DNA from 3 places in the Nonomuraea sp. NPDC049378 genome. Region 2 is predicted to be linked to each of the others. Evidence: riboswitches for the same ligand, from Rfam matches in the RefSeq annotation. Region 2 holds a riboswitch; each other region holds the start of a gene.
What was found. Region 2 has a riboswitch for thiamine pyrophosphate ahead of ACZ6SA_RS40570 (purine-cytosine permease family protein). Riboswitches for the same ligand answer to the same signal wherever they lie in the genome.

Region 1 (5,032 bases), on a different contig from region 2:
CGTGGCCAGCAGGACGGCGTCGCAGCCCAGCTCCATCGCCAGGGCCGCGTCGCTGGCCGTGCCGATGCCCGCGTCGAGGATGACCGGCACGGACGCGGCCTCCACGATCAGCTCGATGTTGTGCGGGTTGCGGATGCCCAGCCCGGAGCCGATCGGCGCGCCCAGCGGCATGACGGCCGCGCAGCCCGCCTGCTCCAGGCGCCGCGCCAGCGCCGGGTCGTCGCCGATGTACGGCAGCACCACGAACCCGTCGGCCACCAGCCGCTCGGCCGCGTCGAACGTCTCGATGGGGTCGGGCAGCAGCGTGCGCTCGTCGGCGATGACCTCCAGCTTGACCCAGGGCGTGCCGAGCGCCTCCCTGGCCAGCCGCGCCGTCAGCACGGCCTCGCCCGCGGTGAAGCAGCCCGCGGTGTTGGGGAGCACCTTGATGTCCCGCCTGCGCAGCACGTCGAGGACGGAACCGCGGGCCTCCGGGTCGAGCCGCCGCATGGCGACCGTGGTCATCTCGGTGCCGGACGCGACCAGCGCCTGGTCGAGCACCTCGAGCGACGGGGCGCCGCCGGTGCCCATGACGAGCCGGGACGAGAACTTCTCCCCGGCGATGATCAGGTCATCCACCTTGCACCGCCGTCAGAACCTCCACGCGGTCGCTGTCGCTGAGCGCCGTCGTCTCCCAGGCGCTGCGCGTGACCACCTCGTCGTTCACGGCCACGGCCACTCCGGTGGTGGCCGCGGTCAACGTGCTCACGGCCTGCGCCACGGTCGTGCCGTCGATCACCTCGTGCGCGGTCCCATTGATCATCACAATCATGAAATCTCCTGAAACCTTTCCGGCGAGCACAGCGCCGCCAGCTCGCCTTCTTCGCCCAGCAGGATGGCCGTCGTCAACGGGGCCAGCAGCACGCCGCCCCGATGGTGCCCGGTGGCCAGCGTGAGCCCGGGCGTGCCGCTCGGGCCGATGACGGGCAGGTTGTCCGGCGTGCCCGGCCGCAGCCCGGCCACCACGTCGGCCACTTCCAGCTCGGTGACGCCCGGAACCAGCTCCCTGGCGTCACGCAGCAGCTCGTAGAGCCCGCCGGCCGTCACCCTGGTGTCGAACCCCATCTCCTCCTGGGTCGCGCCGACGACCAGCTCGCCGTCGCCCCTGGGGACCAGGTAGACGGACGAGCCGTGCACGGTGCCGCGTACGCACCGGCCGAGCAGGGGCTGGGCGGAGCGCAACCGCATGATCTGCCCCTTGACCGGCCGCACCGGCACCCCGGCGAGCCCGGAGCTCCACGCCCCGGCCGCCAGGATCACCCGCTCGGCCCGCAACTGCCGCGGCACGCCGCCATCGGCCACGGCGGGGGCCGGGACGTCCGGTGGCGCGAGGCGAACCCCTGTGACCCTGCCGCCGTCACGCAGGAGCTCGCTCACGCGCGCCCGCACCAGCGGGACGCGCAGCCGGTCGAGGGCGGCGAGCAGGGCCGCCGTCACGCGGCGCGGATCGACCCAGGCGTCGCCGGGAGCCAGCAGGCCGCCGCGCACGGAGGGGGCCAGCATGGGCTCAAGGCGCCGGCACTCGCGCCCCGCCAGCCGCTCGACCGGCAGCTCCAGCTTCTCCATGAACGCGGCCAGCTCGTCCAGCGCCGCCAGGTCGTCGGCGCCGAACGCGACGTCCAGCGTGCCGTTCGTACGGAAGTCGAGTGCGGCCGGCCCGGAGAGCCCGGCGTCCGCGGCCAGCTCGGCGGCGAAGGACGGCCAGCGGCGCAGCGCCGCCATCCCCAGCCGCAGCAGCGGCGCCTCGGTGTAGGTCACCTCGCTGACCGGAGCCAGCATCCCCGCGGCCGCGTGCGACGCGCCCGAGGCGGGAGCCGGGTCGGCCACGGTGACCGGCAGGCCGGAGCGGGCCAGCCGCCAGGCGGCCGACAGCCCGACGATCCCGCCGCCTACGATCACGTCCACATGCGCTCCCTTCGCCGGCATGACCCGGATCAGGTGTCTTGCGGTCGAAGGCCCGGTCAAGCCTTCCTCTCAGCCCGGTCACGGCCGGACTCCCGCGCGTCTTTCCCTCACCAGCCTACGGCCTCGGTGTCACGCCCGGACACCGCCCCCGTTATGGTCATCAGCGTGAACCACGTCGTTGTCGTCGGAGCAGGACTGGCCGGTCTGCGCACCGTGGAGGCGCTGCGCTCGAAGGGCTTCACCGGGCGCGTCACCATGGTCGGCAGGGAACGCCATCGCCCCTACGACCGCCCGCCCCTGTCCAAGGCCGTGCTGTCGGGAGAGGCCGACGACAGCTACGTCGGCGCCGACCTGGCCGCGCTCGGCGTCGAGTTCTGGCCCGGCGTCAGCGCCAAGTCGCTGCGCGCGGGGGTCGTGGAGACGACCGAGGGCGAGCTGGGCTACGACGGCCTGGTCATCGCGACCGGAGCCGACCCGATCAGGCTTCCCGGCGACGGTCCCCAGCACGTGCTGCGCACCCTCGACGACGCCCACGAGCTCAGGGCCATGCTCGTCCCCGGCGCCCGCGTCGCGATCATCGGCGCCGGCTGGATCGGCGCCGAGGTCGCCACCGCCGCACGCCGGGCCGGGTGCGCGGTGACGGTGATCGAGGCCGGCCCCGCGCCGCTCGCCACCGCCGTCGGCGCCGAGATCGGCGCGCGCACCGAGCCCTGGTATTCCGGCATCGACCTGCGGCTCGGCGCCATGGTCGACTCCGTGGACGAGGGCGGCGTGCGGTTGGTGGGCGGTGCGTTCGTCGACGCCCACGTGGTCGTCACCGGCATCGGCGTGCGTCCCGCCGTCGAGTGGCTCGCCGACGCCGACATCGACCTGCACAACGGCGTCGTCACCGACGAGCATCTGCGCGCTTCGTTGCCCGGCGTCGTCGCCGTCGGCGACTGCGCCGCCTGGTGGTCGCGCCGCTGGCAGACCCGGCTCCGCGTCGAACACTGGGACTCCGCGCTCAACGCGCCCGAGGTCGCCGCCGCGACGCTGCTCGGCGAGGAGGCCGTCTACGATCCCGTGCCCTACTTCTGGTCGGAGCAGTTCGGGCACATGGTGCAGTACGCCGGCCACCACCCCGCCGGCGAACGCCTCCTCTACCGCGGTGACACGGAGGGTAAATGGTCGGCCGTCTGGCTCACCGCCGACGACGCCCTCGCCGCCGTGCTCGCCGTCGACCGGCCGCGAGACCTCGTACAGGGCCGCAGAGTCATCGCCTCGGGCCAACGCCTCGATGCCAAACGCCTGGTAGATCCCGAAGTGTCCCTACGAGATTGTGTTGTTTGAGCAAGCGCGCCATGTGGTAGTTGTGGTTTCGTGACACTTTCTGTTGCACAGATCGACCGGGAGACCGAGCAGCTCGTCGACGAGTGGCTCACTCTCCCCGAAGTGGCCTCACGCCTCGACCTTCCGCTGGGGCGGGCCAAGCAACTCCTCAAGGACCACAAGCTGCTCGGCGTACGCAGGGGCAGCGGCGGGCCTCAGGTGCCCGCGGTGTTCCTCGACGGAAAAGACGTGATGAAGGGCCTGCCCGGCACGCTGACCGTGTTGCAGGACGCCGGCTACGACGACGTCGAGTCGCTGCGCTGGCTCTTCACCCCGGACGAGTCCCTGCCGGGATCGCCCATCGAGGCGATCCGGGCCGGCCGTCACACGGAGGTCAAGCGGCGTGCCCAAGCTCTCGCTTTCTGAGGCCCGCCTCTATCTCTGCACCGACGGCCGCCGCGACCGCGGCGACCTGGCAGAGTTCCTCGACTCCGTGCTGGCCGGCGGCGTGGACATCATCCAGCTGCGGGAGAAGGGTTTGGAGGCCCGCGAAGAACTCGCGCTCCTCGAGGTCTTCCGCGACGCCTGCGACCGGCACGGCAAACTCCTGGCCGTCAACGACCGGGCGGACATCGCCTACGCTGCCCGGCCCGACGTGCTCCACCTGGGGCAGGACGACCTTCCGGCGACGGTCGCGCGAGAGATACTCGGCGACGACATCGTCATCGGACGGTCCACCCACTCCGCCGCCGAGGCGTCCGCCGCGGCCGTGGAGCAGGGCGTCGGCTATTTCTGCTGCGGCCCCATCTGGCCCACCCCGACCAAACCCGGCCGCCCGGCGCCCGGACCGCCGCTGCTCAGGCACGCGGCGGGGCTCGGCACCTCGCGGCCGTGGTTCGGGATAGGCGGCATCGACCTCGACAATCTCGACGAGGTCATGTCGTACGGCGCCGAGCGGGTGGTCGTCGTACGCGCGATCACCGACGCGGACGATCCGGGGGCGGCGGCGGCCGAGTTCGCCAAACGCCTGTCTCCCTGAGCCCGACGCCGGGCGGTCCCTGACCGGCCCGCCCGGCCGCCTCAGGTCTTGCGGGACGTGGCGGCGATGGCGAGCTCGGTCAGGGCGGAGCGGGCCTCGGTCGTCACCGGCGACTCGTCGAGGGCGGACAGCGCCTGGCCCAGATAGTCGCCGATCAGGTCCTCGCACTCCCGCAACGCGCCGGTGTCGTCGATGATCCCCCGCAGCGTCGCCACCCCGGCCTCGTCCAGCTCGGGGTCGCCGAGCAGCCGCCGGACGGTCCGCGCGGCCCCGGGGGACGCGGCCGCCAGCGTGCGGGCCACGAGCATCGTCCGCTTGCCCTCGCGCAGGTCGTCGCCCGCGGGCTTGCCCGTCTGCGCGGGGTCGCCGAACACCCCGAGGACGTCGTCCCTGAGCTGGAAGGCGATCCCCACGCGGGTGCCGTAGCCGGTGCACAGCTCGTCCATCCACGGCGCGCGCTCCTGGCCGGCGAGCACCAGCCCGAGCCGCAGCGGCTGCTCCACCGAGTATTTGCCGCTCTTGAACAGTGCCACCCGCAGCGCCGACTCGAACGTGTTCTCCCCGTTGGCCTGCTCCAGCAGGTCGAGGTACTGGCCGCACATCAGCTCGGTGCGCATGTGGTCGTGCACGGGCTGGGCCGCCTCCAGGGACGCGGGCGGCAGGCCGCTGGTGCGCCACATCTCGCCCGACCAGATGAGCAGCAGGTTGCCGAGCAGGATCGCCGCACCCTCGCCGAACTGC
Region 2 (5,032 bases):
GCCACCCGCGGCCTCGCCGTTCCTTGCCTCACATGACCAAGAAAACGGACAAATATCCACTACGCCGGGGTCTGGCCCTGAAGTGGACTGTCTGCGCATAAGGCGTGGAATCTGGGCTATTTACGGCGCTGAAACGGGTCTGAAGACTGGGCTCGCCTCAAAAGAGATCTCAGGGAAAGGACTTGTGATGAGAGTGGAGCGTAAGGTCGCGCTGGCTGTCACGGCGGCCACGACGGTCGCCGTTCTTTTCGCCGGGGGAACACCCGCTGCCGCAGACTCCTTCGGCAAGTGTAGTGCTGGTTGGGTTTGCTTGTACGAGAACGAGGACTTCAACCAGGATAAGGGTGCGGACGGTGATCACTGGCGCAACTTCAAGAAAAGCAAGCCTGACCTCAGGAAGTACAATTGGCTGGACTATTACGGCGATGATAGTGGTGACGGGATGGACAACGAGACCAGCTCGATCAAAGTCAGAAAAGGGTGGTGCTGGGTTCAGCTTTATCAGGACGTCGGATACGGCGGAGCGATGAGCGTATTCGGGCGGGGGGTAGGTCAGCCTGAGGATGGCAAGTTGAAAAACGATGAGATCGGCGACAATCGGGCCAGCGCGTTGAAACTTGTTAACTGCTGAATCTCGCTGCGTATGGGGATCAAGCGAGCGTCGGCACGACGAACGAGTGCGCAAGGAAAGAATTCCTCTTTCTTGGCAGGGGCGGTCGTAACGCTGGTCGGCGTCGGCGTCGCCGCCTGTGCGGGCGCTGCCCAGAAGCCAGGCACACCGCCGTTCCGGGCGGCCTTCGCGCTGCCCTTCGACGCCTACCGGCTCAATGATGAAGACCTTGCCACGGTCACCGCCGCACGGACCAGGCTCAGACAGGAATGCATGGCCAAGAAGGGCTTCGTCTGGAGGAAACCGTCGGCTGCGGATGCCCACCCGCTCCTCAGCAAAAACGCCCGCCGCTACGGCCTTGCCGACTCAGAAGCCGCCCGGCGCTACGGTTACCACGTCCCTGACACGCCGCAAGAAGCACAGGCCCAGGCGGAGGAGGCAGCATGGGCCGGCCGTGCGAGCAAGGCCGAGCAGTCCGCCCTGCTCGGCCCGGGCGGGTGCGTGGACCAGGCGGATTCTGCCCTTTGGAAAGGCGTCCGCGACCGGGACTCCGCATGGCTTGTCGACCTGGAATACGCGGCGGTCGACCAATCCGCGGCAGACCCGGCGGTGGTCATAGCCACCCGGGCATGGAGCGATTGCATGCGCGACAACGGCTTCGACTACCAGACCCCACAAGCCGCGGTGGAGGACCGGCGGTGGAACCTCAACGTACCCAAGGTCTCACCGGCGGAACGGGCCGTGGCCGCCGCTGACGTACGCTGCAAGCAAAAGACCGATCTTGTCGCCGCTCGCGCCGCAGCGGAATGGCGAATTCAGACGAAGATGATCGAACAGCATGCCAGGCGGTTCGAGGCCCTGCGGAAGGCGAATCAGAGTTACCTCGGCAACGCACGACACACCCTTGACCGGCGAGCGGACAGCGAAGCACGGTGAAGGCGTCAATACTTCCGGCAGGAAGCCACGTAGCTCGGATCAGGTCGGGTCGCCCGAGGGGATCCCCCCTCGGGCGCCTTCGCCAGGGGCCTGCCGACCGTCGCGGTCATGACCCTGTGGGCGAGAACCTTGGGGCGGCCGGCTCTGTACGAGTTGCGGATGACGTCGTCGTTCTGTACAGCTACGCCCGCTGGGAGTGGTGCTGCCATGGCGGGCGCAGCCGCCACCACGGAGCCGGCCACCCGGGTCATGTCCCCCGGGCTGGCCGAACTCGGAGGGATGAGGCATCATGGGGCCCGCGGAACTTGGACATTCCGGCTCCGCACGTACAAATCAATCCGCGGGAGCTTGAGGCAATCAGGCTGAGAGGGCGACTACGGCTGTCGCCGACCGCATGAACCTGTCCGGGTAATGCCGGCGTAGGGAGTGTGCGATGTCGCACGTCGCCGACGAAGTTCCGCTGACTCTCGACGGTCAGCCCCCCAAGACCCTGGGCGTGCTCGATCAGGGCGCGCTCTGGGCCAACCTCGGTGTCAGCCTCCTCGGCTTCTCAGGGGCGCTGCTCCTGCTCAACCCGACGGGCGACGCGCCGCTGAGCCTGGCCGCCGCGCTGGTGGCGACGGTGGTCGGCAGCCTGATCGGAACGGCCATGGTGGGCCTGTCCGCCATCCCCGGCACCCGCACCGGCCAGCCCGCGATGGTGCTGCTGCGCGGCCTGTTCGGGGCCAGGATCTCCTACGCGCCCACGGTGCTGAACATCGTGCAGATGCTCGGATGGGGCGCTTTCGAGCTGTGGGTGATCGCCAAGGCCGCCACCGCTATCTTCGACGGGGTGGCGTACCCCGTGTGGGTGGTTCTGGCGGGCGTGCTGACCACCGCGCTCACGATCTGGCCGCTCGGCGCGATCCGCCTGCTGCGGCGGTACGTCACCGTCGGCGTGATCGTGTCGATGATCTGGTTCACCTGGTACTTCCTGTCCGAGGCGCCCGCCCCCGCCGGCGGGTCGTGGACCGGGTTCGCTCCGGCCGTCGACTACGTGATCGCGCTGTCGGTGTCCTGGGTGCCGCTGGCCGCCGACTTCGCCCGGCACTCCCGCTCCGGGCGCGCCGCGTTCACCGGGATCGTCGGCGGCTACACGGTGGCCCAGGTGGCCTGCCTCGGGCTCGGCGTCTACGCCGTGGCCATCGCCGGCGCCGCCGCCGTGAACGCCGACAACACGGCCGTGTTCAACCCGTTCGTGGCCGCGCCGCTCGGAGCGCTGTTCTTCGGCATCCTGGTGTTGCGCGAGACCGACCAGTCGTTCGCGAACGTCTACTCCACCACCATGTCGCTGCAGAACCTGATGCCGCGCGTCGACCGGCGGGTCATCTCGACCGCCATCGGCGTGTTCACGGTCGTGATCGCCCTGGTCGTCGACGTCACCTCGTACGGCGCGTTCCTGGGCGTGATCGGGGCGGTGTTCGTGCCGATGTTCGCGGTGCTGGCCGTCGACTATTTCGGGTTCGGCCGCTCCAACCGCTGGAACACCGACGAGGACGCCCCCTCGCGCTGGTCGATGCTGGTGCCGTGGGCGCTCGGCTTCGCCGCTTACTGGCTGACCACCTCGACGCCCACCATCGCGGCTTGGGACGGGTTCTGGGCGTCGGCCCGCGACGCCATCGGCTTCACCAGGCAACCGTGGATGAACGGCGCGCTCGGCGCGGCGGTGGTGGCGGCCCTCGTGACCGCGCTCATCGGCGTGTTGCGGAGGCGCGCTGTTCGACGTTGAGCAGGTGCTGCTTGGCGCTCGCGCCACCCGCGTAGTCTCCGAGCGCGCCGTCCTCGCGCACCACCCGGTGGCAGGGCACGATCACGCAGACGGGGTTGGAGGCCAGCGCGTTGCCGATCGCGCGCAGCGCGCGCGGCCTGCCGATGCTCTGGCCGATCTCCTCCAGCGTCGTGGTCGTGCCGTAGGGGACCGCCGTGGTCTTCTGCAGCACCGACCGGGCGAACGTGGTGGCCAGCGCCCAGTCGACCGGCGTGGCGAACGCGCGCAGCCGGCCGGAGAAATAGGCGTCCAGCTCTCTGCGCACCGGGTCGAGCCGCCGCGCGTCGTTGCCGATGAACGTGCCCACATGCCGGCTGACCAGCTCGAAGACGTCGTTTTCCGCCTCGAAGCTGCAGGCCGCGATGCCCTTGCCCGTCACGGCCAGCACCAGCCTGCCCACGGCGCCGTCGTAGGTGCCGAACGCGATGTCGGGCGGCGTCTCGCCGCGGTAGGTGCTGGAGGTCACCCGCAACAGGGCATCGAGATCACCGCTCGCCATTCGCCCTCACCCTCCACACCCGCCGAGATCGCCGTGACCGCAGCGTATCGGACGGATCGCCCGACGCACCTACCAAGCCACGTGCACTATGGAGGTGTGGGGGACGAATGGGCCGGTAGTGACGACGAGATCGCACGCGCGGTGCTCGCCGGTTCGCCCAACGCCGTGGTGGTGCTCGACCGTGACCAGAGCGTGCTGGTCTGGAACGAGGCCGCCGAGCGGTTGTTCGGGTGGCCGGCCGAGGACCTGCTCGGGCGGCGGGCGCCGATCGTGCCGGGCGAGCTGACCGCCGAGCTCAACGCCGTGCTGGAGCGCGTACGCACGGGCGAGTCCGTGTCGTTGCGCACCAAACGCCTGCGCAAGGACGGCGTCCCCCTCGACCTCCGGGTGGACATCAGCGCGCTGCGCCTGGGCAACGCCGTGGCCGGATACATCTGCGTGCACCATCCGGCGCGGGCCGACGAGCTGGCCAGGCACCGCATGGCGCGCAGGGAACGCCTCGTGCGCCGGCTGACGGACGTCGTCGGCGACATCAACTCCGAGCTGGAGCTGTCGGCCGTGCTCGACCGGATCTCGGCCAGCCTCACGGAGCTCACCGGCGCGGACGCGGGCGGGTTCGTGCTGATCGAGGGCGACCGGTTGCGGCTGGTCAGCACCTACCAGTTGCCCGAGGCGATCAGGGGCACCACCACCGACCTGCGTACGAGCCTGGTGGACAAGCTGTTACGCACCGGCAAGACCGTCATGCTGGAGACGAACGGGCTCGAAGAGCTGGTGTGGGCGCGGCTGGACGGCCTGCACACGATCACTCTGGGCCTGGCCGCCGTCGGAGGGCGCCCGTACGGAGCCCTCTACGCGCTCTTCGCCCGGCGTGTCCCCGGGCATCTCGAACTGGAACTGCTGGAGCTGCTCGCCGGGCATGCGGGCATCGCCGTGGGCAACGCGGTCGCCTACCAGGAGGCGGTGCGGCAGCGGGCCCACGAGCGGGCCGTCTTCGACGCCAGTGCCGACGGCATCGCCGTGCTCGACGGGACGGGCCGCGTGGTCCGCTGGAACCCGGCCGCCGCCGCGCTGACCGCGTTCTCGGCCGACGACGTCATCGGCGGGCCGCCGCCGTTCCCGCTGCCCGAGCCGGGGGAGAAGGTCACGTTCCAGCTGGAGACGGGCCGCTGGCTGGACG
Region 3 (5,032 bases), on a different contig from region 2:
GTACGCGGCCGCGCAGCCGCCCGGAGGCGGGTCGGTGGGGTCGGGATCGGGGTCGGGGTCGGCGCCGGCCAGGGCGTCCACCAGCGCCGGATACCAGGTGTCGGCCATCTTCTGGTCGCCTGCGGCGTTGGGGTGCACCCCGTCGTAGGTGTCCGTGGCCGTGCTGAACCCCGTCCACTGGTCGACGACCGTGATCGGCGACCGCTCGGTGGTGGTGGCGGCGGCCCAGGCGGGGACGGCGTTGTTGAAGGCCACGGCCCGCTGGGCGCAGTCCGCGCAGCTGGACGGGTTCATCGGGATGATCTTGGCGACGAGGATCTTCATGGCGGGGTTGCTCGCCCGCATCTGGTTCACCAGCGTGGTGAACGCGCCCAGGATCGTCGCAGGAGCGATGTTGCTCCACACGTCGTTCGTGCCGAAGTGCATGAGCACGACGTCGGGCCGGGTCGCGGAGAGCCAGCCGGGCAGCTGGTTCTGGGCGGCGACGTTGGTGGCCAGGAAGCCGCCGTGGCCCTCGTTGTCGCCGTCGTGGGCGACGCCGCAACCCTGGGGCGGGAGGGTGCCGACGAAGTCGATGTCCGTGTGGCCGGCGTTCTGGAGCCTGTTCCAGAGCAGCGCCCGCCAGCAGCCGGGGGAGCCGGTGATCGAGTCGCCCAGGGGCATGATCCTGGTCGCGGCGGCGCCGGCCGGCGCGGTCGTCGCGAATAACACCGCGGCGGCCGCGGCCAGCATCGCCGCCAGCACGGCGCTGATCCTTCGCATCGTCCGCTCTCCCGTCGTCGCCTGCGCAGATGGTAGGAAGCGCCGGTCCGCGGCGGGAAGCACGTGCCCGTGCCCGCCCGGGTGACCTGCGAAGACGGATGTAACTTTCAGGCCCGCGCCACGCCGAAGGTCGCACCACGGAGGGGGTCAGGCCCGCACCACGGCGAGCGGGCAGGGGGTGTGGTGCAGCAGGGCCTGGCTGATCGAGCCGAGCAGCATGCCGGCGAGCTGCCCGTGCCCGCGCGAGCCGACCACGAGCAGGTCGGCGCCCTCGGCCGCCTCCTTCAGCACCTCGACGGGGTGGCCGTGCACGACCTCGGGCAGCACGTCCACGTCCGGGTGCCGCTCCTGGCGCTCGGCCAGCAGGTCCTGCAGCTGGTGCAGGGTGTGCTGCTCGTTCTCGGGGTCGGCGGGCAAGAAGCCGCCGGGCCGCGGCCACGCCCACGCCTGTACGACCCGCAGCCGCGCCTCGCGCAGCTCGGCCTCGGCGAAGGCGAAGTCGAGTGCCCGCAGGCCGGGAGGCGAGCCGTCGGTGCCGGCCACGATCTCGCCGCGGGGCGTCGCGGGCCGCTCTCCGACCACGACAACGTTCGTACGGGCGTGGGCGGCGACCCCGTGGGCGACGGATCCGACCAGCAGCCCGCGTACGCCGCCGATGCCGTGGCCGCCGACGACCAGCAGGTCGGCCTGTTCCGCGACCTTGATCAGCGCCGTGCGGGGGTCGCCGGGGAGCAGGGTGGTCTCGACGATGATCGCGGGGCGTTCGCGCAGCGCCCGGTCGCGTGCGGCGGCGAGCACCGAGTTCGCCTCGTCGCGCATCCACCGGGCGACCTCGGCGTAGCGGGCGGACAGCTCCTCGCACACCCACCGCGGCACCGCGTGGGCCACGGTCAGCCGGGTACGGCGCAGCGCCGCCTCGGTGGCCGCCCAGCCGGAGGCCTCCAGCCCGGCGCGCGAGCCGTCCACCCCAACAATGATCATGGCGTCTGCCCCCTCAGGAGAAGGCGTAGCACTCCACTTCGGCGCGGCGGAACGAGATGCCGTGCTCCTCGGAGTCGCGGATGCAGGCGCGCTCGGCCTCGCTGAGCTGGAGCGTGCCGCACACGGTCACGCCGGCGTACGTACGGCAGTCGAGATCGGCGTCCCTTGCGCCGATACGGAAGATCTCCTTGACCGTCGAGCGGCAACGAGCCTTGCCCGTGTCGGCGAAGCGGCACTGGGCGAGCAGCGTCCGGTACTGTTCCTTGCTCACCTCGTGCTGGTCCGTCCCGTCGCCGTGGGCGGCGGGGGCGCCGAACGTGGCCAGCAGCACGAGTCCTGCGACAGCGGCGATCTTTTTCATAGTCCCCCTGATGGGGTTGGTACCGCTGGAGAGGGCCGTCAAACCTCGCGCTTGATCGCCAGGACGCTCAGCCACGTGCGCCCGGCGGTGTTCAGGCCGTGCTCGACGGTGTCGAATCCGGCCGCGTGGAGAAGGCGCAGGAGCGCGCCGGGGTCGCGGTGGACGAACCAGCGGTGCCGGCCGGCCTCGCTCGGAACCTCCTCCCACCCTTCCGAGTCGCCCGCCGAGGTGCTCAGGCCCAGCACGCCGCCCGTACGCAGGGTCAGCGACCAGGCGCGGAGCGTGGCCTCGGTCTCGGCGGCGGGCACGTGCAGGAGGGCCGCGACCGACCACAGGCCGGCGAGCGAGCCGGGGGCCACGGGCGGCCGGCGCAGGTCGCCCAGCACGGCGGGCACGGCGTCGGCGAAGCGCTGCCTGAAGGCCTGGAGGCCGGCGTCGGGGCGCTCGGTGTTCGCGGCGAAGGCGGGGGCGATGTGGTCGTAGGTGGCTGCGGTCGTTGACGTGGGATCTTCCATTTTGCGGATGATGTCATGTTTCGTTCTGGCGGGGGCGTGGGTAGGATCAACGCCGTCCAACGCGGGAGCCCGGTGCGGACCGGGCTGAGAGGACGGCTGCGAGCCGCCGACCGCCAGAACCTGCTCCGGGTAATGCCGGCGAAGGGAGTTTGCGCGATGACCGACGCGCGTGTCCCCACCTTTACCAAGATCTACGAAGGCGACCTCCGCGTGCCCAAGCGCCAGGTCAACCTCTCCGACGGCTCGTCGGTGACGCTCTACGACACCTCGGGCCCGTACACCGACCCGTACGTCGAGACCGACGTGCGGCGCGGGCTGGCGGGCCTGCGCGAGCCGTGGGTCGCCGCCCGCCGCGCGGCGGGCGAGCCGGTGACCCAGGTGGCCTGCGCCAAGCGGGGGATCGTCACCAAGGAGATGGAGTTCGTGGCCGTGCGGGAGGGCGTCACCCCCGAGTTCGTACGCCAGGAGGTCGCCGCCGGCCGGGCCATCATCCCCGCCAACGTCAACCACCCCGAGACCGAGCCGATGATCATCGGCCGCAACTTCCTCGTCAAGATCAACGCCAACATCGGCAACTCCGCCGTGACCTCCTCCATCGAGGAGGAGGTCGAGAAGATGACCTGGGCCACCCGGTGGGGCGCCGACACGATCATGGACCTGTCCACCGGGCCCGACATCCACGAGACCCGCGAGTGGATCATCCGCAACTCGCCGGTGCCGGTCGGGACCGTCCCCATCTACCAGGCGCTGGAGAAGGTCAAGGGCCGCCCGGAGGAGCTGTCGTGGGAGGTCTACCGCGACACCCTGATCGAGCAGTGCGAGCAGGGCGTCGACTACGTGACCGTGCACGCGGGGGTGCGGCTGGCGTACGTGCCGCTCACCGCCCGCCGCAAGACCGGGATCGTCTCGCGCGGGGGCTCGATCATGGCCGCCTGGTGCCTGGCGCACCACCGCGAGAGCTTCCTGTACGAGCACTTCGACGAGATGTGCGAGCTCCTGGCCCGCTACGACGTGTCGTTCTCCCTCGGTGACGGGCTGCGCCCCGGCTCGATCGCGGACGCCAACGACGAGGCCCAGTTCGCCGAGTTGCGCACGCTCGGCGAGCTGACCACGATCGCGCGGGCGCACGACGTCCAGGTGATGATCGAGGGCCCGGGGCACGTGCCCATGCACAAGATCAAGGAGAACGTCGACCTGCAGCGCGAGCTCTGCGACGACGCGCCGTTCTACACCCTCGGCCCGCTCGTCACGGACGTCGCCCCCGGATACGACCACATCACCTCGGGCATCGGCGCCGCCATGATCGGCTGGTACGGCACCGCCATGCTCTGCTACGTCACCCCCAAGGAGCACCTCGGCCTGCCGAACAGGGACGACGTCAAGACCGGCGTGATCACGTACAAGATCGCCGCCCACGCCGCGGACCTCGCCAAGGGCCACCCGGGGGCGCAGGCGTGGGACGACGCGCTCTCGGACGCGCGGTTCGAGTTCCGCTGGGAGGACCAGTTCGACCTGTCGCTCGACCCCGACACGGCACGCTCGTTCCACGACGAGACCCTGCCCGCCGCGCCGGCCAAGACCGCCCACTTCTGCTCCATGTGCGGCCCCAAGTTCTGCTCCATGCGCATCAGCCACGACGTCCGGCGCTACGCCGACGAGCACGGGCTGGACACGCAGGAGGCGATCGAGGCCGGCATGGCGGAGAAGGCGGCCGAGTTCGCCGAGCGCGGCGGCCGGGTCTACCTGCCGATCGCGGACTAACCGGGCAGCGTCTCGCCGCCGATCGGGGCCAGCACCTCGCCCGTGTAGTACGACGACATCCGGCCGGAGGCGAAGAACACGTACGAGGGGGCGATCTCGTCCGGGTCGGCGGGCCGGCCCATCGGGACGTGCCCGCCGAACGAGCCGACCTTGTCCTCCGGCAGGGTCGCCGGGATCAGCGGCGTCCAGACCGGGCCCGGCGCCACTGCGTTGATCCGGATGCCGCGATCGACCAGGTTCTGGGCCATGGAGTAGGTGAAGGCATTGATGGCGCCCTTGGTGGCGGAATAGTCGATGAGCGTCTTGTTGCCGCGCAGGCCGTTGATCGAGGAGGTGTTGATGATCGCGCTCCCCTCGCGCAGGTGGGGGAGCGCGGCCTTCATGACGCGGAAGTAGCTGTGGATGTTGACCGCGAACGTGTGCTCCCACTGCTCGTCGGTCAGCTCCTCCAGGCCGTCGACGGGCGCCTGGTAGGCCACGTTGTTCACCAGCACGTCCAGGCCGCCCAGCTCGGCCACGGTCTGCTCGACGACGGACGCGCAGTGGTCGCGGTCGCCCAGGTCGCCGGGCAGGAGCACGCAGCGCCGTCCGGTCGCCTCCACCAGCTTGCGGGTGTGCGCGGCGTCCTCGTGCTCGCTGAGGTACGCGATCG

Region 1: it holds a riboswitch for thiamine pyrophosphate, as region 2 does, so the genes downstream of both, thiO (glycine oxidase ThiO) here and ACZ6SA_RS40570 (purine-cytosine permease family protein) in region 2, are expected to answer to the same signal.
Region 3: it holds a riboswitch for thiamine pyrophosphate, as region 2 does, so the genes downstream of both, thiC (phosphomethylpyrimidine synthase ThiC) here and ACZ6SA_RS40570 (purine-cytosine permease family protein) in region 2, are expected to answer to the same signal.

Annotation. Positions count from the first base shown of each region.
Region 1 is NZ_JBVJHP010000017.1:29,284-34,315, forward strand. Features, by position in the region: gene ACZ6SA_RS32940 (thiazole synthase) at 1-618, opposite strand, end outside; gene thiS (sulfur carrier protein ThiS) at 611-811, opposite strand; gene thiO (glycine oxidase ThiO) at 808-1,965, opposite strand; TPP riboswitch at 1,934-2,050, opposite strand; gene ACZ6SA_RS32955 (NAD(P)/FAD-dependent oxidoreductase) at 2,110-3,273, shown strand; gene ACZ6SA_RS32960 (Rv2175c family DNA-binding protein) at 3,304-3,678, shown strand; gene thiE (thiamine phosphate synthase) at 3,656-4,291, shown strand; gene ACZ6SA_RS32970 (polyprenyl synthetase family protein) at 4,333-5,032, opposite strand, start outside.
Region 2 is NZ_JBVJHP010000025.1:25,935-30,966, reverse strand. Features, by position in the region: gene ACZ6SA_RS40580 (peptidase inhibitor family I36 protein) at 188-631, shown strand; gene ACZ6SA_RS40575 (hypothetical protein) at 704-1,546, shown strand; TPP riboswitch at 1,877-1,989, shown strand; gene ACZ6SA_RS40570 (purine-cytosine permease family protein) at 1,980-3,314, shown strand; gene ACZ6SA_RS40565 (methylated-DNA--[protein]-cysteine S-methyltransferase) at 3,277-3,852, opposite strand; gene ACZ6SA_RS40560 (sensor histidine kinase) at 3,949-5,032, shown strand, end outside.
Region 3 is NZ_JBVJHP010000016.1:43,875-48,906, forward strand. Features, by position in the region: gene ACZ6SA_RS31740 (cellulose binding domain-containing protein) at 1-762, opposite strand, end outside; gene ACZ6SA_RS31745 (universal stress protein) at 910-1,743, opposite strand; gene ACZ6SA_RS31750 (hypothetical protein) at 1,757-2,104, opposite strand; gene ACZ6SA_RS31755 (hypothetical protein) at 2,143-2,619, opposite strand; TPP riboswitch at 2,671-2,783, shown strand; gene thiC (phosphomethylpyrimidine synthase ThiC) at 2,776-4,380, shown strand; gene ACZ6SA_RS31765 (SDR family oxidoreductase) at 4,377-5,032, opposite strand, start outside.